Regions from separate parts of the Endozoicomonas sp. ALD068 genome, predicted to be linked through region 1. Evidence: predicted binding sites of a transcription regulator. Region 1 holds the regulator's gene; each other region holds the start of a gene.

Evidence for each region. Region 1 encodes PhoB, which activates phosphate uptake and scavenging genes when phosphate is short. Its sites were predicted from a motif close to TGTCATANNNNTGTCANA; they were not measured.
Region 2: the regulator PhoB is predicted to act here: its motif matches at 2,729-2,746, upstream of pstS (phosphate ABC transporter substrate-binding protein PstS).
Region 3: the regulator PhoB is predicted to act here: its motif matches at 6,248-6,265, upstream of ACO6V5_RS24075 (Na/Pi symporter).

The regions. Positions count from the first base shown of each region.
Region 1 is NZ_JBLYNU010000004.1:4,923,963-4,935,042, forward strand. Features, by position in the region: gene ACO6V5_RS17995 (YeaH/YhbH family protein) at 1-257, shown strand, start outside; gene ACO6V5_RS18000 (SpoVR family protein) at 272-1,807, shown strand; gene ACO6V5_RS18005 (hypothetical protein) at 2,409-2,831, shown strand; gene phoR (phosphate regulon sensor histidine kinase PhoR) at 3,272-4,591, opposite strand; gene phoB (phosphate regulon transcriptional regulator PhoB) at 4,636-5,325, opposite strand; gene ubiA (4-hydroxybenzoate octaprenyltransferase) at 5,655-6,542, opposite strand; gene ACO6V5_RS18025 (chorismate--pyruvate lyase family protein) at 6,757-7,407, opposite strand; gene ACO6V5_RS18030 (TetR/AcrR family transcriptional regulator) at 8,260-8,898, shown strand; gene ACO6V5_RS18035 (8-oxoguanine deaminase) at 9,049-10,401, shown strand; gene ACO6V5_RS18040 (uracil-xanthine permease family protein) at 10,480-11,080, opposite strand, start outside.
Region 2 is NZ_JBLYNU010000004.1:6,894,835-6,905,914, reverse strand. Features, by position in the region: gene ACO6V5_RS24975 (RING finger protein) at 1-1,207, opposite strand, end outside; gene ACO6V5_RS24970 (transposase) at 1,566-2,549, opposite strand; gene pstS (phosphate ABC transporter substrate-binding protein PstS) at 2,890-3,939, shown strand; gene pstC (phosphate ABC transporter permease subunit PstC) at 4,036-4,947, shown strand; gene pstA (phosphate ABC transporter permease PstA) at 4,947-5,789, shown strand; gene pstB (phosphate ABC transporter ATP-binding protein PstB) at 5,882-6,631, shown strand; gene tdh (L-threonine 3-dehydrogenase) at 6,767-7,792, opposite strand; gene ACO6V5_RS24940 (glycine C-acetyltransferase) at 7,827-9,026, opposite strand; gene cysN (sulfate adenylyltransferase subunit CysN) at 9,345-10,964, opposite strand; gene cysD (sulfate adenylyltransferase subunit CysD) at 10,964-11,080, opposite strand, start outside.
Region 3 is NZ_JBLYNU010000004.1:6,671,462-6,682,541, reverse strand. Features, by position in the region: gene ACO6V5_RS24105 (lysophospholipid acyltransferase family protein) at 1-2, opposite strand, end outside; gene ACO6V5_RS24100 (RING finger domain-containing protein) at 371-937, shown strand; gene ACO6V5_RS24095 (RING finger domain-containing protein) at 1,138-1,773, shown strand; gene ACO6V5_RS24090 (RING finger domain-containing protein) at 2,763-3,362, shown strand; gene moaA (GTP 3',8-cyclase MoaA) at 3,396-4,376, opposite strand; molybdenum cofactor riboswitch at 4,365-4,519, opposite strand; gene moeA (molybdopterin molybdotransferase MoeA) at 4,674-5,912, shown strand; gene ACO6V5_RS24075 (Na/Pi symporter) at 6,340-7,509, shown strand; gene ACO6V5_RS24070 (TonB family protein) at 7,615-8,361, shown strand; gene ACO6V5_RS24065 (hypothetical protein) at 8,599-9,354, shown strand; gene ACO6V5_RS24060 (esterase-like activity of phytase family protein) at 9,948-11,080, shown strand, end outside.

The DNA of each region.
Region 1 (11,080 bases):
TCGCCCAGGCTTCCGATGGTGATAACTGGGAAGGAGATTCCAGCGTCTGTTCGAAAATTCTGACCGAGCAGATCATGTCGAAGGTTCAATACTTTTCCTACGTCGAAATCACCGACCGGGCTCACCAGAACCTGTGGCGTGAATACGAAAGCATAGCTGAACAGTTCGCCGATCAGTTTGCCATGCAACAGATCAAAACACCGAATGACATTTATCCGGTGTTCCGTCGTCTGTTTGAGAAAAAAGAAACCGTATAAGTGAGGCATCCGCCATGAGTGAGGTTACAGATATTAAAGAGAGAGAACCCATCTCCACGGGTTCAGAATGGACCTTTGATCTCATTCAGGAATACGACCGTGAGTTGGCGCGGCTGGCAGACAAGTTCCGGCTCGACACTTACCCGAACCAGATTGAGGTCATCAGTGCCGAACAGATGATGGATGCCTACTCTTCTACAGGCATGCCATTAATGTACAGTCACTGGAGCTTTGGCAAACAGTTTCTCCATACCCAACAGAATTATCAGCGCGGCCGCATGGGGCTGGCTTATGAAATTGTGATCAACTCCAACCCCTGCATTGCTTATCTCATGGAAGAAAACACCATGACCATGCAGGCTCTGGTACTGGCCCATGCCAGTTATGGTCATAACTCATTCTTCAAAGGTAACTATCTGTTCCAGACCTGGACCGATGCCGAATCCATTATTGACTACCTGATGTTTGCCAAGCGTTATGTTGCTGAGTGCGAAGAAAAATATGGCGTTGAAGCGGTTGAAGATGTTCTGGACGCTGCCCATGCCCTGATGAACCAGGGTGTTAATCGCTACAAGCGCCCGAGACCACTTTCAGCAGAACAGGAAAAAGAGCGCCAGCAGGAAAGAGCAGAGTATATTCAGAGAACCCTGAACGACATCTGGAGCACTATTCCAAAGACGGAAGATAAAGAAGAGAAAAAAGTTGAACGCTTTCCTAAAGACCCGGAAGAGAACATTCTCTACTTTCTGGAAAAAAATGCGCCACTGCTGGAAACCTGGCAGCGTGAACTGCTGCGAATAGTCAGGAAAGTATCCCAATACTATTACCCTCAACGTCAAACCCAGGTGATGAACGAAGGCTGGGCCTGCTTCTGGCACTACCATCTTCTCCATGAGCTTTATGATGAAGGAAAAGTCACCGATGGCTTTATGCTGGAATTTCTGCACTCTCACTCAAGTGTCGTATACCAGCCTCCCTTTGACAGCCCGCACTACAGCGGCATCAACCCCTACACACTGGGCTTCAGCATGTTTCAGGATATTCGCAGAATCTGTGAAAATCCTACCGATGAAGACAGACACTGGTTCCCGGACATTGCCGACAGTGACTGGCTGGAAACCGTGCATTTTGCGATGAAAAACTTCAAGGATGAAAGCTTTATTCTGCAATTCCTGTCTCCCAAGGTGATGAGAGAACTCAGACTCTTCTCGGTTCTGGATGACGAAAGCAAGTCCTACCTGGAAGTCGATGCGATTCATAACAGCACCGGATACAAAGAAGTAAGGGAGTCGCTGGCTGCTCAATACAATCTTGGCAACCGGGAGCCCAATATCCAGGTCTTTGATGTGGATGTGCGTGGCGATCGAACCCTGACTCTCAGACATTACCAGCACCAGGGACGTCCACTGGATAAAAGTACAGAGGAATTACTCAGGCACGTACACCGGCTCTGGCAATTTGATGTCAAACTGGAGTCGGTGACCATTGATAACAAGGTAAGCAAAAGCTATCAGTGCCCGGATAAAAAAGATTCCGGAAAGTCTCACTAAAAAGATCTGATTGAAAGACGAGGGTCTTTTTATATTGAAAACTAATAAGAATTAAAAAGCCATCCGAGAGTCTCCCGGACTTAAGCCTCCGTCCGGGTCACCCCGCAGCAAGGGTTGCTATTGCAACCTCACGACTGCATGGATGCAGGAGCAGTAGCTGCTTGGGACGGCCTTAAGTCCGGCAGGCTTCTGGCCCCACATATCCTATCCACTTAAAACCGAATCCCCGCTGCCACGACAGAAAGAACCAGCCCTTCCGTTCAATGCAAAAAATACTGACTACGGTGATAACCAGAAGCTTGATGCCTATTAACGATATTTTCAAAGATTCAGATGCACGGCTGAATGGCTGTTTTTTAAAAACAAGCAATACCCACTCAAAGCAATTCAATTCATTTGCATGTCTTGATGACTCATAACCGTTTATGTATTGCACAAAATTATTCCTACCATCACATAAAACGTTATTAAATCTATTTAAATAGTCCATAAAAGCACATTAAATGCTTCCATCAATTTAAAGCTTCCTGTATAAATAGTTACCTCCGTCATTGATAACCATTAATACCCGGTCGAATTAGTCTGAATTGGGAGTTCCTGAATGAACGTTTTTGAAGAAATTCATCACCGCCTGAGCAGTAAAACTCGTATCCGCTCTTTGTTTAAAGATGTTCATGTCGAAGATCTTGAGCGTATCATCTCCAGAATGCAGGACGTAATGCAGGAGAAAGTTGAAGCCCGCAATAAGATTGACGAAGAGCGTCAAGCCAAACTCGAAAACATTGAAGCCGTTAAGCAGATCATGGCCGAACGCGGCATTTCAATGGAAGACTTGGACCACCTGGAAATAGCGACTCAAAAACGTCGTCGTAATGTCCAAAGGTTTACTTTTGAGTACCAGACAGAAGCCGGCGACACTGTCCAATGGGATGGCTCTACCACAGGGCGCTTGCCGCGTGACTTCCAAAGCTACCTGGACCGCACCGGCAAAAAACGTCTGGAATGCGTCGTTGGCGAAGAGTAAGTCTACCTTCGTCAGTATTTCGGGTTCATGCCCGGTCTGCAACTTCTTGAATAGAGACACCAATGGATCAAAGTATCATTCTTTGAAAAACCTCCCCCTCTGACTCGAAGTAATCAGTTGGGGATCCCATTACAGAGTGCTCAGGTGGGACCACTCTCATCAACACTCTGACCAACAGCCCGCAGTGCACCCCACAGCAGGTGTTCAAGAGACAGATACAAACTAGTAAAGAAAATACAAATACGCAAGCCCGGTCTTTGCAGGATGGTTAAAATCCACCACCCTGCCAGCTCCCGGGGATTAGCGTTTCAGAGTAAAGATAGTCAGGATCAGTCTGTAGTACAACAGACTGTTCGCGAATGATGAAACCATGAAAAGATTATTCATTTTTTGATGGTAGTCCTAAAAGCAGAAAAGGTGCCACCGGCCCTTTTCTGCTTTCATGAGTGTTCCAACTCAAGGCATTTTTCCGGAAAGTGGCAAATAAAGCGGCTGCCTTTTCCTGGGTGACTGCTGATCGTGAGTTTGCCTCCGTGTCTCAGCATGACGTGCTTGACGATAGCCAGGCCAAGCCCCGTTCCCCCGGTATTCTGGCTACGACTTTTATCAATCCGGTAAAAGCGCTCAGTCAACCTCGGAATATGCATTGGATCAATACCGACACCATTGTCTTCTACCATCATATGTCCGCCTTCCCCGTCCTGCCACCAGCGCACAAGTATTTTCCCACCCTCGGGTGTATAGCGCACGGCATTAAAGACCAGATTCGAGAAGGCACTGCGCAACTCATTACTGCTGCCTGCCAAAAAGACATCTTCAGGACAATCCAGAGAAATCTGATGCTGGCTTTCACCACTGAGCGCACATCCGTCTTCAACGATACTGCTGAGCAGGGTTTTAACATGAACCCCATTCTCGTCTGCCTGAGCTTCAGCCGACTCCAGTTTGGACAGCAACAGCAGGTCTGCCACCAGATTCTGCATTCTCAGCGACTGCTCCTGCATCCTGTTCAGTGCTTTTTCCCAAACAGGGGGCAGACCTGAATCCGGGCCCAGACTGTCCAGCATGGTTTCGATGTATCCAGACACAACTGTCAGTGGTGTTCTCAGTTCATGGGAGACATTGGCAACAAAGTCTTTTCTCATGACTTCCAGCTGATTCAAGCGCGTGACATCTCTAACGGTCATGAGACGATTGCCTTTGCCATAAACCGTTATATTAAATTGCAGTTGATGATCAGGGTTGATTGGCGAGGGGATCTCAAGAGCTTTTTGATAACCACCCTGCTCAAAGTAGTCGACAAACCTTGGATCACGTAGCAGATTGGTAATCAACTGCCCCTGATCGTCAGGCGTCTTAAGCCCTATCAAAGTTCCAGCGGCGGGATTCCACCATTCCAGGTTGCTCTGATTATCTATCATTACAACACCGTCGTTCAGCGCAGCAGTTGATTCCTGAACACGTTCAATCACTCCGGCCAGCTTTTGCCGGGAACGACTGTGCTGTTTTTGCAATCGATAGATACCATCAAAAATTTGCCCCCAGAACCCTTTACTCTCAGGAGGCTCTTTGCTCCTGGCCTTGGGGTCATTCAGCCAGTCCAGCAGCTTGAAAAGCTGACGGAAGCTCCAGACAAAATAACCTCCCATGACCACACAGAGTCCTAAAAAAGGCTCTCCAAACAACCAGCCCAGGGAAAACCCGACAATCACGTAGGCGATCATGCGGCTCAGCAAATGGGTTTTTGAAATTGTTGTCATATTACTCCCGGCCAGATAACTGCTGAGCACTGAGCATAAAAGGTTTACACCCTCGTTGAGAAACGATATCCAGTACCACGAACCGTTTGCACAAAGGCTTCGTAGTTATCACCTAAGGCCTTACGCAAGCGTCGAATGTGTACATCAACGGTTCGCTCTTCCACATAAACGTTGCCACCCCAGACCTGATCCAGTAACTGCCCACGGGTATAGGCACGCTCCTGGTGCGTCAGGAAAAACTGCAGCAAACGGTACTCGGTAGGTCCTATTTCAGCAGGTGAGCCATCAATAGAGACTCTGTGGCTGACAGGGTCCAGCTCCAATCCCTTGATGACAATGGGAGACTGGTTATCAAATCCGCCTGTACGACGGAGAACCGCTTTTAAACGAGCAGCCAGCTCGCGGGGAGAAAAAGGCTTGGTGATGTAGTCATCGGCACCGGTTTCAAGTCCCTGGATTTTGTGGTCTTCTTCACCTTTGGCCGTCAACATAACAATGGGTATTTCAGAGGTCAGCTCATTGCGCTTCAGACGACGGGCCAGTTCAATTCCAGAGACATCTGGTAACATCCAGTCCAGCAAGATCAGATCGGGTTTGTTATCCACAATCAGAGAGTGCGCTTCTCTGGCATCTGCTGCCTCAAGACAGTCATACCCTGCCATTTCCAGAGCAACGGTCACCATTTCGCGAATCGGTGCTTCGTCATCTACGATCAGAATGGTCTTTCCTGGCATTAATCTCTACCTGTTATCTGTCGATTCGATTTCGGCGGTGACGTTCTGGCATCTATCAGCTGAAGCTCATTAGGGCTATATCAGGATGGTAGTGTCTCAGGACAGCACCTTTCCTATCGCTCAGGCTGCTTCTCACTACTTTGATCAACCGCACTATACACCGGACATTACACCTTTGAAATGTTACAGGCAGATGACACACTAAAGGCTGATATTGCAGCTTAAAAATAAAAAGATCCCTCAGGGTTTACAGGGTAAGGCTTTTCGCCATTTATCCCCACAGCCACCATAAGTAGCAATACTTACCGGGCTCTAAGCCGGATTGAAGATCAAAGATAACTCAACACGAAACCTGCAAATACAATGGCTCCGGCCCAGTGGTTACTAAGAAACGCCCTGAAGCAGGCTTCACGCTCACGACGACGGGTTAACCATTGCTGGTAAACGAAAAGGGCTGCGACAGCCAACAATGAGAGATAATAGAGAGCACCTAACTCCAGTTGATGGCCTGCCATGGCCAGTGTCATCAGGGTAAGTACCTGCAGGCAACCAACAATCAGGTTATCCATCTCGCCAAATAGAATGGCTGTGGACTTGATACCTACTTTCAGATCATCGTCACGATCCACCATGGCGTATTGAGTATCGTAAGCCACTGTCCAGAAGAGATTGGCCAGAAACATCAGCCAGACGATGTTTCCCAACGAGCCACTCTGAGCCGCAAAAGCCATGGGTATCGACCAGCCAAAAGCAGCCCCCAAAACCACCTGAGGCAGATGAGTGTGTCTTTTGGCAAAAGGGTAAGCCGAGGCCAGCAATAATCCGGCAAAAGAGAGCTGGACGGTAAGAGTATTGGTAAAGAGTACAAGAATGAAAGACAAAAGTACCATACCGGAGAAATAGATCAGCGCTTCTTTTTCCTGAATTTTACCCGTTACCAGCGGTCGATGCTGTGTTCTCTTAACATGGCCGTCCACTTTCCTGTCAGCAAAGTCATTAATAACGCAGCCTGCACTGCGCATCAAAACCACGCCGACCGAAAAAATCACCAGATTCTTCAGACTCGGTACACCTTCTGCCGCCACCCAGAGTGCCCACATAGTAGGCCAGAACAACAGATAAATACCAATAGGCCGGTCCAGCCGGGCCAGCCGTAAGAAATCTTTTAAACGGGGAAATCGTTGCAGAACTACTTCAGTGCCTGCCAATACCGCCATTGGTTTTCTGAATTGCATCATAATATTTAGCTGCTTATCTGCATCTTTATTATCATCGCTGAGATTCTTATTGCTCATCGCCCTGAATCATGACCCGCATCGCCAGTTTATCAGGTCAGGCCAGGTTCTCAATCAGGCCATGACCAGACCGACTGCGGAAATCTCTATATTTCACGAGGTAAGTGCTTCGACAAACAATCATTCTTGTAGAGCTTCAGGGTTCAGGATGCTTCGACATGACTCTGGAGTGCTTCTCTGTCTGTTCAGACAGGTCCGGCAAAAAGATTTCACAAACAGATATAGACTTTTCGTGCAAATAAAATAACGACCGCCTTCCCCAGGCTGTTTCATCAGAGTATTTTTCAACCAGATGAGGATTAAACTGACGAGCCGGCAGTTCCGCTACCTCAAATGGTCCCCGACGCATACCGGGATGATTAAATAAAAACTCCCCCAGGGGCTTAGTGCCCAGTTGCAGCAGCTCTCTGTTCGTGCCAATAAGACTGCTGTGAGGCAATACACTTCGTGCAAACACTCTGGGTCGGCCACCACAGATCAGCAGAACCTCCCTGATAGAAGCCATTTTGCTGCAATGTCTGTTTTCGAATGATCCTGCCAACTCACCAGACGTGGACGTAGCCTTTGACTGTTCATAGTTATTGAGAAACTTTAGCTCCGAACAGGTCGGCATAAAGGTCCCGTGACGAATAACCTGAACCCTGAAGTCGCCGTCAAACTCATGTTTCAAACGCTGAGTCAGGGAACCTCTGTCCAGCAGCCAGTCTCTCCAGGGCTCTGGAATCTGCTGTTTCAAATAATGTCTCGGCTTCCAGGATAAGCCTGAAAAATCAATAAAAGGCACCATCACTCCTGCTGCACAAATCCAATTTTCCAGAACTGCCCCGGGAGGAAACAAGGCAGCTCACCTTGACACTCCCCGCCTTGTCAGGCGAGGCTTCTGACTTCATAAGCTACAGCCAGCCTATAACGACCGGACTTACGCAGAAGCCTCCATCAGCAGCAACCGGGTGCCCCTCGGTTATTTATTGGTCTTTTGTTTGATTTGCCGCTGCCTTAACGGGTCACTCAGGTATGGGTTCATCTGGTTCTTCAAGGGCGGTTGGGCAGTTGGCTCTGCCTTAATTTTTTGTTAACAGTGCTTGGTTTTCATCATCGTGAGTTTCTGCATAGAGACAGACCGACAGTGAATTTAGCCAACTATGCACAAACACGCAAGCATAAGGCTCTTCACCAGCGCGGCCCGACCTACGCGGCCCGACCTACGCGGCCCGACCTTCCCGACTTATATCTCCCTCCGCCCGATTGAGGGTGTCGCAAAACTCCAACAACTCGTTCCCACGCTGGAACCCACAGGGCCTAAAAGCATGGCAACCAGAGTTTTTGCGACACCCTCCAAGGAGCCTGACCGAGAATAGACTGCCCTACTGCGGCGGCAGCAAATTGGTCTGAAAATCCGCTTTTGTTCGTCAAATAGCTCGCTATTCTCCTCACAAAACCGAATTTTCATCCTCAATTTTCTGCCGTCCTCGCTACGGGCGCTATTCTCGGTCAGGCTCCAAGGCGCGGAGTGTCACGGTTTCCTCAATTTCTTTCTGCCTGACTTTAATGGACACGACCGAATTCTTTTCTATGCTTCCTGCCAATGGTATAAATCATCCCCAAGGGATGATCGAAAACTATAAATCAGGATCCGCGCATGGCTGTCGTAAAACGTACGCCCCAAAAGACCGGTCGTATAAGAACCGAGAGAGTTCGGCTGATTTTGAAAGCTGCCGAACAGGAGTTTGCCCGGCATGGATTCGGGGGAGCCACAATCCAGCGTATAGCTGACCTGGCCGATTTACCAAAACCGACTGTCTTGTATTACTTCAGTAACAAGCAGGAAATTTATGACGAAGTTCTTAACAATATTTTGTATCTCTGGAATGACAAACTGAACAGCTTTCATCCGAAAGATGACCCTGCAGAGTCACTTGAACGGTATATCCGCTCAAAAATAGAAGTCTCCAGAAGATACCCCACAGCCAGCCGAATTTTTGCCAGTGAAATCATTCATGGCTGCCAGCAGCTGTCTCCGTCCATGAAGGACTCTACCCAGCAGTGGTTTAAAAACAAAACAGAGATTTTTCAGCACTGGATGGATGAGGGTAAAATGGCCCGGGTAGAGCCCATGCACCTGATTTTTATGATCTGGGGATCGACTCAGCATTACGCTGATTATGAAAAACAGATCTGCCTTATCATGAACAAAAAGAAACTGCCTGCCTCAACCTACGATCAAGCCGCTGACACTATCTGCGACATTGTTCTTCGTGGTTGCGGTCTGAAGGTTTGAGAAACGATAAAAATCTTGTAGAGTCACAAGGTAAAAATGAACCGGGCAGATTAACACGCAAGTCACTGCCATAAACTGCTGTATTGGCGGTCTATGGTATACGGCAGCTTGTTGCACTATCCAGACCGTCCTGCTCATAACAAGAGGCAGATGATGAGAGTCTGGATAAAACATCCCCTGGCTATTTTCACCGCAAACAGTCAGGACGCCGGTAACGGCGTGGTGATTGATGAAAGCTCCGGCAAGATCACAGAGCTGGTTCCCTCGGGACAGTCTCCGAAAGTCTCCTGTGATCAAAGCTATGACGCTTCCGGACAGGTTCTCCTTCCCGGTCTGATCAATACTCATCACCATCTTTATCAGACCCTGACCCGCGCCTTCCCTCCGGCACTGAATAAAAAACTCTTTCCCTGGCTGCAAACGCTTTATCCTGTCTGGGCCAGACTGAAGCCAGAGATGCTGTTTAACGCCACTCAGCTGGGACTGACAGAACTGCAGCAGTCCGGTTGTACAACAGTGGCAGATCATCACTACCTATTCCCGGAAGCACTCACAGAAGCCATTGATATTCAGGTGAAGGCCGCTGACAGTATTGGCAGCAGGGTTATACTGACTCGGGGTTCCATGAGCCTTGGAGAGAAGGATGGAGGCCTTCCTCCCCAGTCTACCGTGCAAACAGAAGCTGAGATACTCGACGACTCCGAACGTCTGATTCATCGTTATCATGAGTCAGACGAGGGGGCAAAGGTTCAGATTGCCCTGGCACCCTGCTCACCTTTTTCAGTCAGCACAGAGTTGATGAAAGAGACCGCTGGGCTGGCCCGTAAACACAATGTTCGATTACATACCCATCTGGCTGAGACCCATGATGAAGACAACTTCTGCATCGAGCGGTTCGGTTTACGGCCACTGGATTACCTGGAATCTGTGGATTGGCTGGCTGACGATGTCTGGCTGGCCCATGGTATTCATTTCAATGACGATGAAATCAAAAGAATGGGACAGGCGGGCATGGGCGTCTGTCACTGCCCTACCTCGAATATGCTGCTGGCATCGGGCATCTGCCGCACCAAAGAACTGGCGTCTGCAGGCGTGCACGTCGGACTGGGTGTGGATGGCTCCGCTTCAAACGACGGCTCCAATATGATGCAGGAAGTCCGTCAGGCTTTGCTGATCAATCGTCTGCGTTACGCCGCAGACGAAGTCACTCATCTCGATGCTCTGTACTGGGCAACAAAAGGCTCAGCCAAAGTGCTTGGCAGGGGCGATATTGGAGAACTGGCAGAAGGAAAGCAAGCCGACCTTGCTCTTTTCAGCCTGGATGAGTTGCGTTTCAGTGGCAGCCATGACCCACTGGCAGCACTGGTTCTTTGTGGAGGCCATAAAGCAGCTGCCGTTATGTGTGCAGGAAAGTGGCTGATTAAAGATGAAACACTACTTCATCTTGATCAAGAGGCCATCATGGCTGCACACCAGCTTTCTGCCAGAAAGCTGGTGTCTTGAGAGGCTGTCGTAAATCTCTGGTTCCAATGCTCCAGAGATTTATGACGGGGAACGAGTTGTAGGGTATGACGGAAATAATCAGGAAGTGGTTTCTTCTTTGATGGCTCCCGAAGATGCATTAATATTTTTCACCACTTTTCTCTGATCGCTGGATTCAGGCCCGGAATCTTCAGGCAAAACCAGTGTCAGCAAAATAGCGGTCAGACCTCCGGTGGTAATCGCCGAGCTGAAAATGTTTTTGACCAGTTCCGGCATCTGGCTCAGCACCCCGGGCACAATAGTGACGCCCAGCCCCATACCCATGGACACAGCAATGATCATTACCTGTCGACGATCAAGTGATCCTGAAGCCAGGATGCGAATACCTGAAGCGGCCACCGTGCCAAACATAACCAATGTAGCCCCACCCAGCACAGGCTTGGGAACCAGCATCAGGATGGCCCCGAGTATCGGGAAAAGTCCCATCACTAAAAACAAACCGGCAATGATATAGCCAACAAACCGGCTGGCGACACCGGTCATTTGAATCACACCATTGTTCTGGCTAAACGTCGTCGTTGGAAAGCTGTTCAGGCAAGCTGCGGTCAGAGAGTTCACGCCATCAGCCAAAATACCGCCACGAATACGCTCAACGTATCCATCACCCTCAATAGGTTCACCCGAAAGTTTTGCTGTCGCA
Region 2 (11,080 bases), 2.0 Mb from region 1:
TCAGTTCATTTTGTTGCCGAACGACTACTGACTGATCCTGATCCTCAGAATCCGACTCCTCAAGAGCAAACTCATTGTTTGAACCTAAACTATCTGAGCCTTCACTATCTGAAAGCTCAATATAATCCATTAGAAATTTCAGACTTTCGAACGATGATGCCTCCGTTAAAGGTGTGAGGTTAATACCCATAATACTGGATATAAATTCTTGCATGCCATTCACGGTATGCATAAACGCAGGTACAGGGCATGAGCGTCCCGGGCGACAATGCCTGGCTGCATTACTGTAGATAATCGGCAGAAGCTCGTAGGGCAAGCATCTTATCAACAAGTTTTCCAGTGTCTCCTCTGACTCCAGTCCTGAATCAATGCGCTGGAAAGCCGCTGATGCCATTGCAGTTAAACCGATCAGAAGCGCTATTCCTGCGTCCAATTCGGCTGCTTTCAACTGACTTGAAAGGGACTGCGGACAATCATATGCATTGATATTTTCACAAAGCAATGCACGGTCGAATGCTTGATCGCAGCTTTCTCCGGTGTATATGTCAGCCAAGATACAAAAGTAGGTATAAAGTCGATCCCTGGAAAGAAAGTTGGGTGCAAGAAAAGCAAGAAACATCAGGACCAGACCGTTATTAACCCCAACATAATTGCACTGTTTTTCCCCCTGAACTAAATGAAAATAATTGAAATAGGGATTACTTCTGCCATTTATGTTGACAGACAAAAACAGTTGATCAAAAAGGCTTCTTGCCGTTGTATAGACCACCCCTTTCTCTAAGCGGCTTTGACTATTGAACCTGTTTATATTAATAGCGAATATACGATGTATGAGTCTCAATACTCTTTGAATGCGATTTTTTCGAAATTCAGGATTACCCGTGTTCACATAATTAAAATAAAAGTTGGTCATACGATTAAAGTCTTGCTCATCAACTTCGTAAGTTTCACAGGTTTCCAGTCGCTCATCTCCGGATAGGTCATCAGATTCTAAGTTAAGCCTGACAAAGCCAATACGAATATTTTCAAGTGGGCTTATGTCGGGTTGATCTCTGCAGTTTTGTTGCTCTTTTGAAAGGGGTTTCCAGTTTTTCATTTGATAGTTACGAAATTTTTCAAGACGATAGGTGTCGTTTGCAAGCCCCTGCTGATAAAAAAACAAAAACATTGAAAACAAAAGTGTCTTTAAGACACATGTTATAGCCATACTTTCACCTGTATTCGTTAAAAAAGCTACATTGCTATCAGTGAGCCTTATGTGAGCTTCCTTAGCACATATATTTATAGGCTATGAAGACCCATAGAAAAAGCAGGTCTGGATGTTGCCATTGAGGCCAGCCACAGAAAAAAATAAGACACCCATAAAAATAAAAACAAGACCTTCAAAAACTGTATTCCCAAAAAGGATCAGAAAATCTATCTTCAAGTAGCGTATCATTGAGCCACACATCGCCATCCAACGAACAGAGGCTGTTCAAGCCATAATTCAGACAATGCAAATTCATTCCGACATGAGTCGAAGAGAGATAAAGAGAGGGTCTTTGACGTCTTAACTGACTTCTACGCTAACCTATCATATACAAACGACTACAGACATTTAAACCTCGAAGCCACTTCTGTCCGGCTTCAAGTGCATAAGCCTTCATCGCCTCCAGACGGCCAACTGCCCGATAAAAACGATTATTCCATTGCATGGTTTTCAGCCACTCATCCGGATCAATTTCCAGTCTTTCAAGAATACGAGGGATATGCGACGGGATGGAACCTTTCTTATCTGTCCTGACAATGCGGCCACTCCAGTCAACCAGTTCCAGATAGTCGTGAAGAAGGTAGGGAAGGGCAACGTCCGTTTCCTGTCCCTGCAAACAGAAAGGTTTCAGGGTCAGCGGCTGTTTTTTAGTCTCAGAATGTGTAACCTGCTCCACCCGTTCCTGAATCGACGTGTAGTTCGACTCTTCCGGTATTTCTGCCTTTCCAGCCCGAATCGGATTCAAGTCAACGTAGGTCATGCAGGTCAGTAACGCTGCTTCGTCCAGCAATGCCTGGCTTTTAAAGCGACCTTCCCAGAAGCGTCCTTTACACTCGTCTTCTTTATTAGCCTCACGAGCAAGATGTTCATTCAGGCAGCGCATAAACCAGCTGATATCCGCTAAACGACGCCGGTATTCCTCAGCATATTCATCAATACGGGCCAATTCAGCGCTGCCCAGTTTGTCAGCGGCCAGATGCCTTTGCACCAGAAGTGGACCTCTGAACAAGGTCGTCCAACGATGCAGCACTTCATTCCGTGACCAGCTCCTGGCAGATGACTGATTGATGTGCAAAACCACATGATAATGATTCGACATGACAGCGTAAGCGCAAACTTCGATAGCAAAGACTGAAACCAGTTCCTGAAGTTTATCCACCACCCATTGGCGGCGATGCTCGTAATTCTTGCCAGTCAGGTGGTTCTCTCCACAGAGGTAAGCCTGACGAACACATCTTGCCATGCAGTGGTAATAAGGCGTTGAGCCGGGGTCAATCAGAGTATTGCGGGCCTGAGCCATGAACTCACCTGTCTGGGTAAAAAATCAGTGATGGGTGAAAAAGTAGACCAGGTGGATGGGGAAGCAAATTTATGGGTGTCTTTTTTTTCTAATTTATGGGTGTCTTTTTTTTCTGCCAAAAAGACAGGAGAGACACCCTGGAGTCAAAAACTGTCATTTTCATAAAATCCAAACAAACCTGTAACATTACTGAAATATTCACCCCCTATCCTTGCACCCATCAAATTTTGAGGTAACAGAAAAATATTTTGCACAACCCACTGACAGATTAAGGCACGGCAAAAGATTTTTCTTTGTAAACGCAAGTACACTCCAAGCGAGTTTCTCGGGGAGAATAGAAGTGAAGTTTCTGAAGTCTATTGTAATGTCCTCCATGTTGGCTGCAGCGTCCTTCTCTGCATCTGCCAAGACAGAAGTTATCAACGGTGCGGGAGCCAGTTTCCCACATCCGATCTATGCCAAATGGGCTGAGGAATACCAGAAAGAAACCGGTATTCGCATCAACTACCAGGCCATCGGTTCCGGCGGTGGTATCCGTCAGATCACTGCCAAAACCGTCGACTTTGGCGCCAGCGACGCACCTCTGAATGAAGAGCGACTGGATAAAGAAGAGATGATCCAGTTCCCAATGGTGATGGGCGCTATTGTTCCAGTGATCAACGTACCTGGCATTGAGTCCGGTGCTCTGAAGCTGACCGGTGAAGTTCTGGCAGACATCTACCTGGGTAAAATCAAGAAGTGGAATGACGAGCGCATCACTGCTCTGAACCCGGATCTTGAGATTCCTGCCCAGGCTATCTATGTCGTCCATCGTTCCGATGGTTCCGGTACCACCTACAACTTCACCGATTACCTGAGCCAGATCAGCTCGGAGTGGAGTGAGAATATCGGCAGAAACACCGACATCACCTGGCCAAAAGCAGCTACCACTATCGGTGGTAACGGTAACGCTGGTGTCGCCAACTTCGTGGGCCGTACCCGTGGTGCTATCGGTTATGTAGAATATGCCTTTGCAAAACAAAACGACCTGACCTACACCCAGCTGGCCAGTGCTGATGGCAAGTTCCTGAAGCCAAGCATGGAAACCTTCCAGGCTGCCGCTGCCAATGCCGACTGGGAGAATGCTCCGGGCTTCGAATTGCTGCTGAACAACCAGCCTGGTGCTGACTCCTGGCCTATGACAGCAGCGACCTTCATCCTGATGCATAAAGATCAGGCTGACGCCGAGAAAGCTGAGCAAATCATCGACTTCTTCGAGTGGAGCTACGAGAAAGGCGGCGAACTTGCAGAAGGTCTGGACTACATCCCAATGCCGGAAAGCGTAGTTAACATGGTAGAGAATGTCTGGAAAGAAGACTTGACTAGCAACGGACAAACCATTATCAAGTAACCGGTTATTCTAGCCTTTCTTAAACAGGAAACGAACGACAGCTGATCAGCATAGCGCTGGTCAGCTGTCTTGTTGTAGCTTATGCTTTTAACTGCGATGCCCAGCGCTATAAAGGGTGACTCAATCTTCTACAGACTGAGCTTCACCAGCGCCATTCTGATTTTTCTGGTGTTGATCGGGATTATCCTTTCCCTGATCGACGGCGGTTGGCTGGCTCTCTCCGAGTTTGGCCCCGGCTTTGTATTTCGTAATGTCTGGGACCCGGTAAACAGTGAGTTTGGTGCCGCTTCTGCTATTTACGGCACCCTGGTTTCTTCGCTTATCGCCATTATTATTGCCATTCCTGTCGGTCTGGGCACAGCGATCTTCCTGGCCGAGCTGGCCCCCGACTGGATCAGTCGCCCCGTGAGCATGGCCATTGAGCTGCTGGCCGCTGTACCCAGTATTATTTACGGTATGTGGGGTCTTTTTGTCTTCGCACCCTGGTTCTCAGAAGGCTTCCAATTCTGGGCACTGGAAAACCTGGTTGGCCTGCCTCTGATTGGCCACTGGTTTGACGGTCCCCCCATCGGTATAGGTCTACTAACGGCGGGCATCATTCTGTCGTTCATGATTTTGCCCATTATTACGGCTTTAACTCGTGACGCCCTGAAAACCATTCCCAATGTGGTCAGAGAAGCAGCATACGGTGTTGGCGCTACGCCCTATGAAGTCATTACCCGAGTGCTGCTGCCAAGTATCAAGAATGCCGCAGTGGGTGCCGGAATCCTCGGCCTGGGTCGTGCCCTGGGAGAAACCATGGCAGTTGCCTTTGTAATAGGCGGCGCCAACCGTATAGAGACTTCACTGTTCATGCCTGCGAGCTCTATTTCTTCTACGATTGCGCAGCAGTTCAACGAAGCGACTAATGAGATGCACATCTCGGCTCTGATCAGTCTGGGCCTGGTACTGTTTGTACTCACCTTTATTGTGATGGGTACTGCCCGTCTGCTGTTGAGGAAGCGATAATGCCAGTCAGGAAACTCAAGAACTACGCTTTCATCGGCTTCTGTACCTTCTGTGCACTGTTTGGCCTGGTGGTTCTGGCCAGCGTACTATACAGCCTGGTCGGAAAAGGTATTTCCGGCATGGGTCTGCATGTCTTCACCGAACTCACTCCCGGACCCGGTAGCCACGGTGGCCTGAAAAACGCCATTGTTGGCAGTTTGATTCTGACCGCTCTTGGTATTCTGATCGCCGCACCTCTGGGTGTATTGGCTGGTACCTGGCTGTCTGAATCCGACAAGAGTTCAAAAATTGCTGAAGCACTGCGCTTTCTCAACGGTATGTTGATGAGCGCACCTTCTATTCTGGTCGGCCTGTTTGTCTACAAGGTTGTGGTGGTCACCACCGGCTCCTTTTCTGGTTGGGCAGGTGCCATTGCACTGGCTATTCTGGCACTGCCCATTATCGTCAGCACCACAGAAGAAATGCTGCGCCTGGTTCCCACCACCTTGAAAGAAGCAGGTAGCGGACTGGGCGCTCCGCGCTGGCGAGTCATTACCCAGCTGTGCTATCGGGCAGCCGGCCCCGGTATTATGACCGGTATTCTGTTGTCTGTAGCGCGGATTACCGGTGAAACAGCCCCCCTGTTGTTTACCGCCCTCAACAGTAACTTCATGAGCACCGATCTGGACAAGCCTATGGCTAACCTGCCGGTGACCATTTATCAGTATGCTATGAGCCCTTTTGAATCCTGGAATCAACTGGCCTGGGCCGGCGCACTGCTGATAACCGTATTTATTCTGATTATCAATATTCTGTCCACTGCTTTACCGCGTTGGATCAAAGCTCGAAAGGCAGCCAAATGAACATGAACATTGCTACTGCTCCTGCGGCTACAGAAAGCCTGAGTCAAATCAAGACAGAATCCGGTCTGGCCGATGATATTCTGCAACCCAGAATGGAAGTAAAAGACCTCAGTTTCTTTTACAGCAAAGGTTCTGAACCAGCCCTGAAGAACATCAACATGCCGATTTACAACAACAAGGTAACGGCTCTGATTGGTCCTTCCGGCTGTGGTAAATCCACCCTGCTGCGCACCATGAATCGCATCTTCGACCTGTATGGCAGTCAGTCGGCTGAAGGTGAGATTCTGCTGGATAACGAAAATATCCTGCAACGTGGTGTGGATCTGAATGAATTGCGCTCCAAAGTCGGTATGGTTTTCCAGAAGCCTACGCCTTTCCCTATGTCCATTTACGACAACATCACCTTCGGTCTGAAGATGAAAGGTGGACTGAGCAAGCCGGAAATGGCTATTCGTGCCAGAAAGGCCCTGAAGCGAGCCCATCTGTGGAAAGAAGTGAAGGACAAGCTGAATGCCGATGCCAGCAGCCTGTCCGGTGGTCAGCAGCAGCGTCTGTGCATCGCCCGCACCATTGCCCTGGAGCCGGAAGTCATCCTGATGGACGAACCCACGTCGGCTCTCGATCCACTGGCCACCAGCGCCATTGAAGAGCTGATTACTGAACTGCGTCAGAAGTACACCATTGTGATCGTGACTCACAACATGCAACAGGCCATGCGTATCTCTGATTACACCGGCTTTATGTATCTGGGTGAGCTGGTTGAGTTTGATAAAACCGGCAAGATCTTCAACAAAGCTGAAAATCAGAAGACCCGTGACTATATCGCGGGTGACTTTGGTTAAGCATTAACTTCTGATCGTGGAGCCTTTCGGCTCCACATTTTCTTTTACAGAACCAGAGGTTTTAAGACACCCACCGAAGCATGGGAACCAGAGCTAAGTCGTATTATGGCGTGGACAGGTCGATGTTAGAGATGGTCAACTCCAATCAAGAATCACTTTGCCAGACTGGCCGGACCCCATGATTTCAAAACCTTTCTGGAAATCATCCACCGGCATCCGGTGAGTAATCACCGGGGAAATATCCAGACCGGACTGGAGCATACTGGTCATTTTATACCAGGTTTCGTACATCTCACGGCCATAAATACCCTTGATGACCAGACCCTTGAAGATCACCTGATTCCAATCAATAGTGGTATCGCTGGAAGGAATACCCAGCAGGGATACCTTGCCACCGTAGTTCATGTTTTCCAGCATCTGTTGGAAAGCACGACCATTACCAGACATCTCCAGGCCTACGTCAAAGCCTTCTACCATCCCCAGTTTTGCCATGACCTCTTGCAGATCTTCAGTGGCAACGTTAACAGCACAGGTAGCTCCCATTTTACGGGCCAGATCCAGACGGTATTCGTTGACGTCAGTAATGACAACATTACGAGCACCGACATGCCTGCAGATTGCAACCGCCATAATGCCGATAGGACCGGCACCGGTGATCAATACATCTTCACCCACCAGATCAAACGACAGAGCAGTGTGTACAGCATTGCCAAAGGGATCGAAGATGGAGGCCAGATCATCACTGATGTCATCGGGAATCGGGAAAGCATTGGTCGCTGGTATACAGAGGTACTCTGCGAAAGCTCCTTCCCGATTGACACCCACACCAACCGTGAAATTACAAAGGTGGCGACGGCCGGCACGGCAATTACGGCAGTGGCCACAGGTAATATGACCTTCACCGGACACACGCTGACCTATTTCAAAGCCGCGCACGCCTTCGCCCATTTCCACAATATCACCAATAAACTCGTGTCCTACATGCATTCCAACAGGAATGGTTTTTTGTGACCACTCATCCCAGTTATAGATGTGCATGTCGGTTCCACAGATCGCTGTTTTGCGAATCTTGATCAGAACATCGTTGTAGCCAGGTTCCGGCCTGGGCTTGTCGGCCAGCCAGATGCCTTTTTCCGCTTTCAGTTTTGCCAGGGTTTTCATGTCAGCTTCCTATTCACTCAGCTCCGCAGGTCCTTCAGGAGATAACGCCCAGCTCACGGCCCACTTTAGCAAAGGCTGCAATAACTTTATCCATATGTTCCTGGTTATGAGCAGCTGACATCTGGGTACGAATTCGGGCTGCGCCCCTTGGAACAACAGGGAAAGAGAATCCTACTACATAGATTCCCTCGTTCAGCATTCGTTCCGCAAACTCGGCCGCCAAAGAAGCATCGCCGAGCATGACGGGAATGATCGCATGGCCATTACCCGCCAGGGTAAAGCCCAGCTTTTCCATCTCGGTGCGGAAGTAATTCGAGTTGTGGCGCAGCTTCTCACGCAGCTCACCGCCCGATTCCAGCATATCCAGCACCTTGATAGAAGCGCTGGCAATGGTTGGACTCAGGGTGTTGGAGAACAGGTAAGGACGGGAGCGGTTGCGCAGCCAGTCGATGACTTCCGGGCTGCGGGCAGAGGTATAACCACCGGAAGCACCACCTAAAGCTTTGCCAAGAGTACCGGTAATAATGTCAACACGACCCATTACACCGCAGTGTTCGTGGGTACCACGGCCATTCTCACCGACAAAACCTGCGGCATGACAGTCATCTACCATGACCATGGCATCGTACTTATCCGCCAGATCGCAGACACCTTTGAGGTTGGCAATCACCCCATCCATGGAGAATACACCGTCCGTTGCGATCAGCTTATAACGCGCACCTGCTTCTGCAGCTTCTTTCAGTTTGGCTTCCAGGTCTGCCATGTCGTTGTTGGCATAGCGGAAGCGCTTCGCCTTGCACAAACGTATACCATCAATGATGCTGGCATGATTCAGAGAGTCACTGATGATAGCGTCTTCAGGGCCCAACAGGGTTTCAAACAAACCGGCATTAGCGTCAAAACAGGAGGAATACAGGATAGTGTCATTCATGCCCAGGAACTCGGAAATACGCTTTTCCAGCTCTTTGTGAACATCCTGGGTTCCACAGATAAAACGTACGGAAGCCATACCGTAGCCATATTTATCCAGCGCCTGCCTGCCTGCGTCTATCAGCTCAGGGGAATTGGCCAACCCGAGATAATTGTTAGCACAAAAATTAATCACTTCTTCGCCAGTATCAACAGTAATATCAGCCTGCTGCTGCGAGGTAATCACTCGCTCGCTTTTGTACAAACCTTCTTTTTTAAGGTCTTCCAGCTGCTCACGCAGTCCAGCATAAAAGTTGGCTTTCATTTCGGCTCCAGAAAACTAAGAATATGAGGGGCTGGCCGGAACAGGCAGTTGCTGCTCTCTTCACAGTCAGACTCTGAGGGAAGCAGTCCCGATTCAACCTCCAAACATACCTCAGGCTGAATAAGGTGCCAATTCCCCATTGTAGAAGAGTTGCAATATTGAATCAGGGTGTCGAGACTCTGTACCAGCATTTGTACGTATTTCAGCTCTCAACCTTACTTGGCGTGCCTATATAAAGAATGATAAATGATCAGACAGTGTCCCGGAGGGAAGGAAAAAGGGCTATCGCAACCGGACAACTGCGACAGCCCGTTTCAGCTACAAAGACAGAGAATTAACAAGAGCCGACAGACTATCTGACTCATTAATGCTGTGTAAAACTTCAACCTGCAGGTCTTTCAGTTCAGTCCTGGCCACCAGAACAACCAGTCCCGCCTGAAGCAGGGCTTCTGTTTTCTGAACCCAGTGTTGGTCCTGATGATCAACGACGACCGGTAAAAGCCCACCATCAAACAAATGACGCTCTACTTTCTGCAGATAACCTTCAGAGCCATCAACCATAACCAGAGCGGCGCCCTGACCCAGTCGATTCGCCCTGTCGCTGGCCAGAACCGTCTCTGCGGTAGCACCCTCGTTCGCAGCAGATTCAACCATGCCTGCGGCAATGGTCGCATTGCTCAAGCGATCAATAACAATAAAAGCACCGGTTTGACGGTTATCCTCATAACGATCAAAAACAACAGGTTGTGTCAGCACCAGCTGGCAGGAGCCTATCTCATTCAGAGCCAGTTGATCGGCCTCCTGTTGTTCCAGGGTATTGATATCCACCCTGTGATTAATGGCTGTGAAACTTCCCGCTACTTTGGTGGTGGCAAATTTGATCAGGTACTGGCGCCCGGGCTTCATGGCCTGCTCTGCCATCCAGACAACACTGGCATTCAGGTGCGAAGAGACCGAAATATCATCCCGGGCATGCACCAGCATATCACCGCGACTGATATCGATCTCGTCATCCAGCGTCAGGGTTATAGCCTGACCCGCAAAACCCTTTTCCAGATCGCCGTCGTAGGTCACCACTCGTGCGACAGAACTTTCCAGTCCGGAGGGTAATACCTTTACTCTGTCGCCGGGCTTAACCACACCGGAAGCGATAGTGCCTGCATACCCCCGGAAATCGAGGTCGGGTCGGCTCACATATTGAACCGGAAGACGGAAGTCATCGAGGTTACGGTCATTCGCCACCTCAACGCTTTCCATCACTTCCATCAGAGTCTGCCCGGTATACCAGTCAGCCTTGTCACTGCGATGAACAACGTTGTCTCCGTCCAGAGCCGATACAGGAACAAAACGAACGTCCCCCAGGTTCAGTGATTCAGAGAAGTCCAGGTACTGATTACGAATTTCCTCAAAACGTGCCTGACTGAAACCCACCAGATCCATCTTGTTGATCGCTACTACCAGGTGTTTGATACCCAGCAGGCTGGCAATGTAGGTATGACGACGGGTTTGTGTCAGCACCCCCTGGCGGGCATCTACCAGAATAATGGCCAGATCACAGGTGGAAGCTCCGGTAGCCATATTTCGGGTGTATTGTTCGTGACCCGGAGTATCAGCAATGATGTACTTCCGGTTTTCTGTAGAGAAGTAGCGATAGGCCACATCAATAGTAATGCCCTGCTCCCGCTCAGCCTGCAAACCGTCCACCAGCAAAGCCAGATCAACTTTTTCGCCCTGGGTTCCTACACGTTTGCTGTCGTTCTCAACAGAGGCCAGCTGATCTTCGTAGATCATGCTGGTGTCATGTAAAAGTCGGCCAATCAGGGTGCTTTTACCGTCGTCGACACTGCCACAGGTCAGGAAACGCAGAATCTCTTTCTGCTCGTGCCTGCGGAGATATTCCTGAATATCCGAAGCAATCAGATCAGACTGATGAGACATTAGAAATACCCCTCTTGTTTTTTCTTCTCCATTGATCCGGCACTGTCGTGATCAATGACCCGCCCCTGACGTTCAGATGTTTTGGTGAGCAGCATTTCCTGAATAACATCAGGCAG
Region 3 (11,080 bases), 1.7 Mb from region 1:
ATCAAGAAGGTTACCACAGGCAGTCGAGATCAAGACTGACTCAGTGTCCATAACAAATAAATGTCTTTAAAAATTATATTCGCCCGACCAGCCTTGGAACGTGATTATACCTGCCTTAAACAGAATGTACACGCCAGTAAACATTTTTATGTTTAGCCAATTTCGCGAAAAATATTGCCCAGCCGGGCCAGGCCCTGCAGGCATTGATGTAAGGGATCAGTCCGGAGGACTGTTCATTCAGTGGATATTCGCAGGTGCAGCATGCTGGATTGTTTGTTGCACAACCTCCCACAGTCTACCATGACCGAGTACTCCGTAAAATTACCACACAATTAATATGCTCTGTTTATACAAATCAGTAATATTTATCTTGCTCATATCTTATGGTGCTTCTTATGGGTCTCAAGATAATACTTATAATGATGAACATGTAAATTCCAACCAAACTATTTCATATAAAGATTACGAAGGGAGTTTTTCGAGTAACCTGTTAAATTTATTAAGCACTCTCTCTTTATATTATGATGGGTTCAGGCTGCCTCTACGTGCGACTGAAATAGCAGCTGTTGTTTTTTTTGATTTATATATATTTAAAATGCGTAGAGCAACTACTGAAACATGTCGTATGATTTTTTCATATAGCCTTGCATCAAGCCATCTTGCTAATGGTATATACGACACGAGAATGAATGTTAAAAATCATGGAATCTCATTATTATCCTTAGCCAAATTCATTGCACAAAGAATAGAGCACATAATGTCTTTAGCAATTGCCGAACATTTGTTAGTAATACTTTTCACAGAACCATGTCCTATTTGTTTAGAGTCCTTAAGATTTCCTGTCCAATTTGCAACTTGTGCAAGACATTTGTTTTGTGCGGCCTGCATTGGTCAATGGCGGGCGCATTCACCTTTTTGCCCTGTATGTCGTCAGTAAGCCGCCAATGAACTAAAGAGAATAGCGGTCAGCCTGTACAATAAATGCCTATTTCGGAAACGGAACGACTTTTGGCTGGAGCATCTTTTTATCCAGCCATATTCAGCCGTTGCTCGCAGGTGCAGCGTGCTGGATTTTTGTGATATGACTTTTAGTAATCTACCATGACCAAGTGTTCCTAAACTTCCCAGACAATAGATATGCTTTATTTATGTAAATTGGTGATGTTTATCTTACTGATATCTTATGGCGCTTCCTTCGGCTCTCAAGATAATACTTATAATGATGAATCTATAAATTCCAACCAAACTATTTCATATGAACATTACAAAAAGAGTGTTTTGAGCACCCTGTCAAATTTATTAAGCGCCCCCTCTTTATATTATGATGGAGTCAGACTATCTCTACGTGCGGTTGAAATAGTAAGTCTTTTTTTATTTGATTTCTATCTATTTGAAATAGGTAGAGAGCCTCCTCGTAATATATGTACTGAAATTTTAACATATAGTTTTGGATCAAGTTTTTTGTTTCATACAATATACGACATAAGCATGAATATTAAAAATCATGGAAGATCATTCTTATTATTCTTACCTAGATTCATTGCACAAACAACGGAGCACATATCATTTGTAGTCATTGTCGCAGGATCATGTTCTTTTTGTTTAAAGCCCTTAATATTTTTAGTAAAAATTTACACAGAATCATGTCCTATTTGTTTAGAGCCCTTAAGATTACCTTTCCGATATGCACGTTGTAGAAGACATTTGTTTTGTGCAGACTGCCTTAATCAATGGCTGGCACATTCACCTTTTTGCCCTGTATGTCGGCAGTAACCCACTGATGAGAAAGAATAATAGCGGTCTTCCTGTTCAATAAATGCTCATTTCGGAAACGGAACGGCTTTTTGCTGAAGCATCTTTTGACCCAGCTATATTAAGCGGTTGCTAGCAGGTGCAGTGTGCTGATTTTTTGTGATATAGCTTTTCGTAAGCTAACATGACCGAGTGTCCCCTAAAATTCCTACACAATAAATATGTTACATTTTCGCAATTTAGTGGTATTCATCTTAATGCTATCTTATGGTGTTTCTTATGGCTCTCAAGATAATATGTATGATGATGAATCTATAAATTCCAATCACACCATTTCCTATGAAGATTACAAACAGAGCCTTTCGACTGGCCTCTTAAATTTATTAACCTTTCTCTCGTCACATTATGATGAATTCAGGCTACCTTTACGTTTAACTGAGATAACATCTCAGTGTTTGTTGAATTTCTGTCTACTTAAGCTGGGCAGTACTTTTCATCATGAGTATCTTTTTGTTTATTTATTAAGCGCTGTCGTTAACTTTTCATATGACCTAAGAACTAATCAGCATAATTACGAAGATCTATCATTATTCATATTTACACTCATCGCACAAAGGATGGAGCACGCATTGTCTCTATTTATTACCTATTATTTGTCAGTAAAACTTTTTTCAGGAATATGTCCTATTTGTCTGGAACAAATGAGTACCTTTATCAACTGTGCAGGCTGCAGAAGGCACTGGTATTGCAGTGCATGCCTTCGCACATGGGAGGCGCAATCACTTTTGTGCCCTGTATGCCGACAGTAACCTCCCGATAAAATAAATAGAATAGCGATCAACCCGTTCAATAAATATCCATTTCGAAAACTGAATGGATTTTGGCTGAAGCACCTTTTGCTCCAGCCATTTTCAGCGGGTGCTCGCAGGTAAAACCTGCTCGATATTTGTAACATGACCCTTCGTAATCTATCTTGACTGAGTGTTCCCTAAAATCCATACACAACAGATATGCTCTATTTATGCAAATTAGTGATATTTGTCTTGCTAATATCTTGTGGCACTTCTTACGGATCTGAAGATAATACTTATAATGATGAATATGTAAATTCCGACCTGACTATTTCACATAAAGATTACGAACAGAGCTTTCTCAGGGACCTGTTAAATTTATTAACTTCTCTCTCGTTATATTATGATGAAATCAGGCTACCTTTACGCTTAGTTGAATCAACAAGTGCTTCTTTTTTAATTTACCATCTACTTAAATCGGGTAATGTTTTTCGTCAAGAGTTAGCTTTTGCTTTTTCAATAAGCTTAATATCATGCTTTTATTTTAACTTCATCTACGACCTGATAGCATTTTTCAGTAGTGATGAAAACTTACCACTAGCCTTTTGCAGTCTCGTTGCCCGAGTAACAGAGCACGCATTGTCAGCAAGAATTACTGACTATCTGGCAGTAAAACTCTTTGGCGGATTATGCTCTATTTGTATGGACCCCATAAGATCCCCTATCGCCGCTGGGGAGTGTTTAAAGCACTTCTACTGTGCAGCATGCATTCACGCATGGACGACACAATCACCTTTGTGCCCTGTGTGCCGACAATAACCCCCAGTCACCTAAAGCGAAGGCCGAGCTATATCAGCCTCCAATCTGGGCAAGATTGCGAGTACCTCCGGTATACCCCTGTTCCAGAAAATGACCGTCTACTTTCAACCTCAGTGCTGATCGAATTTCCTGAATCAATTCATCCTGCTGGCTGTCGTCCTGTAAGAAATGTCGAAGGTCATGGCCTGATTCCGAGAACAGGCAAAGTTGCAGATGCCCCTGACTGCTAACCCTCAGACGATTGCAGTCTTTACAGAAATCTCTTGAGTAGGGGGTAATCAGTCCAATGCGCCCCTGATACTCAGGATGACAATATTCGTAAGCCGGACCCGCATCTTTATTTCTGGCCATTCTGACCCAGCCCTGCTCCAGAAGCTGATCCCTTATTTGTTTTCCGGGGACATGGTATTGATTGAAAAAGCGACTATTATCACCCGTCTGCATCAACTCAATGAAACGCATGGTAACAGGCTGGTGCTTAATCCATTTCAGAAACGCCTCCAGCTGGATGTCGTTGACCCCTTTCATCAAAACCGCATTGACCTTGATAGAAGGAAGACCTTTTGCGAAGGCCTTGTCAATACCCACCAGTATTTCCTGAAGGCGGTCGTGCCCGGTTATTGCTGCAAAGGCTCGGGGGTCCAGACTGTCGATACTGACATTAATCTGATCAACACCAGCAGCCAGCCAGGACTCAACTCTCTGGTCCATTTTGTAACCATTTGTGGTCATAGCCACTTTCTGAATCCCCGGAATGGACTTAAGAGTACTGACAATATCCATGAAGTCAGAGCGCAGGGTAGGCTCACCGCCAGTGAGGCGAACCTTCTCAACACCCACCGCCGAAAAAGCGGTCACCAGACGTTTAATTTCGGCAACATCCAGCGACTGCTTGTGACGATGCTCATCACAGCCATCAGGCAGGCAATAGTTGCAAGTGAAGTTGCACAGATCAGTCAGAGACAGTCTGAGATAGGGAAACGTTCGTCCCTGTTGGTCTTGTAATGGTCGCATTTCACACCTTTCCAAACACGGGAGGCCCAGACATTTCTGTGTGAACCCTGGCAACCCTGCGTGTAACACGCATCAGGTCACGGCCAGACAACCGTACCTTCATGGTGAGGGTTAGGTTGCGAAGCTCGGCGCTTTATTAAAATTAATTAGGGGCTCATCCTAACCCTAACCCGATAAAATAGCCATGCCTTAAAGGACAATATCGAGTGATACAAATAACAAGAAACAGATTGCTGAATTCATTTATAGCTTTTACTTTAAGAGCAGTTTCAAAAACTGTATCGAGGAGACCTTTCAATGACTGACTGCTGTTCTGCCCCGGGGCTCATGCCCCTGCACGAAGGGCTTGAGAAACTGATGACAGAAACACCGGTCGTCACTGAAACTGAAACAGTGGCTCTGGCTGACTCCCTGGACAGGGTTATCTCTGAGGCAATTATTTCGCCGGTTAACGTTCCGTCCCATGATAATTCAGCCATGGACGGGTATGCAGTCCGTTTCAGTGACCTGGCACCACATTCAATACTGCCGCTGGCCGGAAAATCTCTGGCCGGACATCCCTATCAGGGTTCTATGCCCGCTGGCCACTGTATAAGAATCATGACAGGTGCTTCCATTCCTGTAGGTGCCGATACGGTCATCATGCAGGAGCAGGCCGAGATAACCGCACAGGGTATTGCTTTCAGCAAGCTACCCTCTCAGTCAGGCAATAATGTTCGCCGTGCCGGTGAAGATATTCCTCAAGGTTGTCAGGTTTTTGAAAAGGGACACATCATCAAAGCCCAGGATATAGGTCTGCTGGCTTCATTGGGAATCCCTGAAGTTCCAGTCATTCGCAGAATAAAAGTAGCGCTCTTTTCCACGGGTGATGAACTGAAGCTGCCCGGCGAGACTCTCGGACAAGGTAATATATACGACAGCAATAGGTTTGCAGTATCAGCGATGCTCAAGCGACTGGGTGCAGAAGTGATTGACCTTGGAAAACTCCATGATGACCGCGACGAGATCCGGAAAGCTTTTCTGAAAGCTGATCAGCAGGCTGATGCAGTTGTCACCTCTGGTGGGGTATCCGTAGGTGACGTCGACTTTGTCAAAGATATTCTCAGTGAAATAGGCCATACTTCGTTCTGGAGGTTGGCCATTAAACCCGGCAAACCCTTTGCCTTTGGTAAACTTCCCAACAGTGTTTTCTTTGGGCTACCCGGCAATCCGGTTTCCGCTACGGTAACTTTCCAACAATTGGCAGCGCCCGCATTGCAACATATGATGGGAGCAGAACCAACTCCTGCTGCTGAACTACCAGCAACGTGCCTCACTCCCCTGAAGAAACAACCCGGTCGCCTGGAATTCCAGAGGGGCATTCTCTCAACCAACGAGAGAGGAGAAGCCGAGGTAGTCACATCGGGCAGTCAGGGGTCGGGGATTCTCCGATCCATGAGTATGGCTAATTGTTACATCATTTTGCCCGCTTCCCAGGGAAATATTGAGGCAGGAGAAACGGTTAGAGTGCAGTTGTTCGATAAACTTCTCAGGTAACTACTCCCTGTTCTGCAGGCTGTCGCATCACTCTGGCTCCCATGCTTTTGGGACCTCCGGGTTCCGACATGGAAAAGGGTTGCCCCGAAAACGAGCACTGTCATATTTCTGCAGTCTTTGCCCTGGTGAGGGTGTCGCAAAAGGGTATGTTTGCCCTGGTGAGGGTGTCGCAAAAGGGTATGGTCAGCAGGATATATCAAGATCGTCGTTCCCGCGTAGGCGGGAACCCACCACGAACAGTGGATCTCCGCCTTCGCGGAGATGACGGTTTGAAGCTTGAAGCGTTTTAATTGACCTTTTGCGACACCCTCTGGTCCTGGAGGGCTTTTTAAATATTTCAAAAAAATGTCATAACTGTAATATTTCTGAAACAGAACACCTATATTTTCGCCATCATCTCTATCCACACAGCACCAAGGTGCAGAAAATGTCTGAAGCAACAAGTCAAGCCAGCACCAAAGCTGACTATAAATACACCAGCAGGCACTATGGCCGTATCTGGCTGAGAGTTATCCTCTGGATCTATGCTCTCCTGGTTGCCGTCAGCGTAGTGGGCTCTGGTTTTAAAATGGCCGTAGGTGGCGCAGAAGCAGCTGCAGAGCTGTTCAGCTTTGCCAACAACACTATGCTGGCACTGATAGCCGGTACCCTCGCCACAGCTCTGGTTCAGTCTTCCAGTACAGTAACCTCTGTTATCGTTGGCCTCGTGGCTGGCGGCCTGCCGGTAGAGATGGCGATCCCCATGATAATGGGAGCCAATATTGGTACCACCATCACAAATACTCTGGTCAGTCTGGGTCACATGGGTTGCGACAAATCCTTTAAGCGAGCTTTTGCTGCTTCGACAGTTCACGACTTCTTTAACTATCTGGCGGTTCTGATTCTGTTGCCTCTGGAATTGATGACCGGCTTCCTGAGCGATATTTCACAGCACGTAGCCGCACTGTTGGTGGGTGGCTCTGCTATTGATATGGGCAGCCTGAATTTCGTCAAACCCCTGACCAAGCCGGCCGTGAATATTGTCAAGGATTTTGCAGGCCTCCTGCCCGACAGCACACTGGCTGGCCTGACCATGATCGCCTTCGGTATCTTCCTTATCTTCAGCTCGGTCGTAAGACTGGGCAAGCTGCTGAAAAAAGTTATGGTGGGACGTGCCAGGGACATTCTGCACAAGTCTATTGGTCGTGGTCCGATTTCCGGTATTGCCTCCGGTACTGTTATGACCGTAATGGTGCAATCCTCTTCTACTACCACCAGTCTTATGGTTCCTCTGGTAGGCAGTGGCGTCTTCACCGTTCGTCAGATGTACCCTGTTACTCTGGGTGCCAACATCGGTACAACCATCACAGCGCTGCTTTCAGCAACGGCCATCGTCGGTGCAGACGCAGAGCACGCAATGACCATTGCTCTGGTACACTTGTTCTTCAACGTGTTTGCCGTAGCCCTTATCTATGGCATCAGGTGGCTCCGTGAGATTCCTCTCTACGCTGCAGAAAAATTGTCTGATCTGGCTATAAAAAACCGCGCTTATGCATTCCTGTATCTTTTGCTGGCCTTCTTTGTCATACCGGGCCTCGGGATTTTGGTAGCCCGGTAAAGCCTTCCTGATATTCTTAAGAAGCCCTGACCATGTCGGGGTTTCCTCTACAGACCTGTTTCTTTAATTCCTGTTTAAATTGCTATGCTCTGTGGGTTGCCAATCATGGAACAGGAAACCACCATCAGGCATCTGGTCATCCCCCTGACGTTGTCAGTTGTCTTTCACACCTTACTTTTGGGCTATAGCGGGAGTAGTTGGTTGACTGCTGCAAAATCACCCGGCATTCAAATCAAACTGGTGTCTCATCAACCCGACATAACACCTGCCATTGAAAAAAACCTGACCGCTACAGAAGCAATGACCGGCTCGGAATTGACAAAGCCAGATTCTCAGATTGAAAACACTGAACACATTCAAAGCACTGAAAAAACAGAACAGGCTGAAAAAGCAGAGAACAAGAAAGTCATAACGACCAGAGCCGAAAAGAAAAAGATTCAGCAAGAGTCGGCCAATCAGGAAGAAAACAAACACAGGCACGCAAAACCGGGTGAGCCTCCGGTATCTGCTCTCAACCAGCAGACATCGGGAGAGCCCGTCGAAGAACTCATCACTTCAAAAGCCGGGCATTTGGAGCCTGATGAATTTCAGAAATGGGTGGCTCAACTTCAATACCGGATCAATCGCTACAAAGTGTATCCCTACCAGGCTAAAAGAAGGCGACTGGAAGGAGAAGTAAAAATCAAAATTGAAATCAACTCTGACGGAACACTGGAAAAGGCGACTGTACTGGCCGGTAAAAAGGCATTCGAAGCCAGTAGTCTGAAAGCCATTGAGCGCTCCCTGCCCTTACCGACACCTCACAAGAAATCGGTTACGGTGATTCTCTCCATTAAATATCAGCTGCTGTGACCGGCCAGCTCCTTAAGTTCATTACTCAATCTCACAATTTCGCTGTAGCTGCCGACGCATCAGAGGTTCCCGGAGATTTACCTGGCGTATCAGGGCCTCACTGCCAGCACATCACCACCCAGCTATCACTGATTACACTATAGTTATCGCGTAATTCTGCCAATTCTATCCCGAGGCTTCACCTCTCTTCCCGACGTGCTTTGCCCGCGTGGTGAAGCAGGGGTTAGCTGGCAGAACATGAGCAAAAATGCAAACCGAAAAGAAGTTGAAACACCTATGCAAACTTTTACCACAGTTTTTATTTCGGTTATATTGATCGTTTCATCTCCCTTTGTCTTTGCGATTAAAATAAGCGAAGAACACTTAAAGCAAGGACGACAGCTTATAGATGACATGGACAGGAGAGGAAGTGAGTTTCTGGAACTGGCTGAAAGAGTTCAAACTATCATAACAACCTTTGGGTCTCAGTCCATTTTCACCATCATTCCTCACTTAGTATCTATGAACGAATCTTTAGAGAGAGTTTTTTCATCGTTATCAATGAGCAAAGCTTATTTAGCCACACTCACAAAAACAGTCACGAATGATTCTGAATTGCTAGCAAAAAAGGCTTTTGAGCGGATGAAAGTTTCAGCTGGCAATCCAGGGCAATCAGTAGCAATGGGCAGGCTGTTTAGTGTTGCTGGCGTCTCTGGGGACGCAAGTTTTTCAGGCACTTTTCAAGAGCACAAGTGTGGCACCCTAACGGAATTAGCTGATAAGGCGGATAAAGATAGTTCTGAATTTTCACAGAAAGCCTTGTCATACCAGATTTTAAACAACAAGCTAAAAGAATATCTTGACCAGAACGACACAATTGACGTATCCGAGACTTGGAGTTATCTGGAAGAAATAAATAAGCTATTAAATGAATTAACGACTCTTACAAAGTCTTTTCCAAACAGCTTTAAATTATTTTTAGAGCAGGCTTTGACTTATTTTGATTGTAACTGAATCGAATAAGCCGGTAGATAAGTACCTAACCAGGTACTTAAACCTGCTAAATCGGACAGTCGGACGTTTCTAACCTCCGGCTTCCACATCAACTCCTTAAGCGGGTCCGCACCTGGTCCGATCACGTTTCAGTGCCGCGTTTTCGGCTTGCGCCGACGTATCCATTGATCCAGCTGCTGCATCAGACGGTAATGTCCGTTTATTCTGAAGAAGCCCAGCTAAGGATAGACCTGTTAAGCTTTCGCAAGCGGAGGCTCATTGAGACTCCCTGGCTACAGCTGATCAGTTTGAGGACTTTCTGCCTGAAGCGGTGGGAGCTCTTGTCTGACCACCGGATCTTCTTCCCTGTGTTATCGTGCTCTTCATCTGCATTCATGCAGGCGACTGCCGCATTATATCGCATCTCTATAACCGAGAGCTTTGTGATCGATGGCTCACTTGCCCAAGCAACCCAATCAAACCCTGACTATCAGACTTTCAGGTACTCCCTTCCCGTCTCTGGTGCTTTAGAAGCGACTTCAGTCAAAAATACACCTGCAATGAAAAATTATGGCTATCTTTATGGGGTTGTTTCATTTCAGGTGTTTTTATCAATGATGAAAAGAAGAAGTGCCCTGGTTGGCTTAACGCTTTGCTTGACTCTTTCGACTCCCGGATGGTCAGCAGAATCCCCAGGGAAATTAGCCCCTCATAAAAGCGTCAGGTATCTGGGAAGTCACCTGTTGCGCCCGGACGACCAGAAAAGGGTCACTCATATTACTGGTGCTCACTTCGCTCATGTCGGAAATGGTTCAACAGGGACACTCTACCTGCTTTCTGGAGATGCCGGAGCAGGCTTCACCGGTCGTCATGGCTGGGGGGTCTTTTCCAAGCCCCACTACTACGAGCTGGATATGAGCAAGGTGGTTTTGGATCGTCAGAATCCTAATCACGGCGGACCTTTACCCAGTGAAGTGTTCGAATACCCTATCACCGAAGGCAAGAATGCCAAAACCCATCCCCTCTGGCTGAACGATGGTCATATTGCCCCCAGCGCCATCACTCTGACCAAAGACGGTGAGCTGATGATTTCCTCCAGTCAGAGTGATAGAGGCGTTACCGGCGTTATTGACTACAGAGCAATCGACATCCCCGCCTATGCAGGCTACGGCTACAGGCACGCGAATCGTGACGAAACCAGTCTGGCCACCCGAAACAATGGTTTTCTGAAAGCCTGGTATGATGCCCATGAGTTCTTCCCTGTACCTGTGCTTGATCTGATTCCGGCAGCCTTCCTGCATACCTTCAGGGAAATTCCCCTGCAACTCTCCAAAGGTGTTCACCACGTCGATATCGGACTGTCATCAAAATTCCTGCTCACAGAAAATGATCACAGACCCGGTCAGGTAGATAGCGCATTCAAACTGCCTAAACATTTTGAAAACAACAACTGGATTCCTTTCCACATGGGATTGAAGGGTATTCAACAGGGATTAGGTGTGAAAAGTCTTGACCGTATTCCCAAGAGCAACCATTACGTTGCAGCAACCGCCGGAGCTCTGGTTCAGGATGCCAAACAATGGAATATCAATGAACATGTCCCACCTGTCAGGGTGGTGACCTTTACTACAGAACAACTGTCTAACAATGGCGAACCGCTGCCAGGAAAATACCTGAACAGCCAACAGCTTCCTGCCAAGGGTGAAGTAACAATTCTGTCAGAGAAGCTCTATAACTTTTCTCTTCT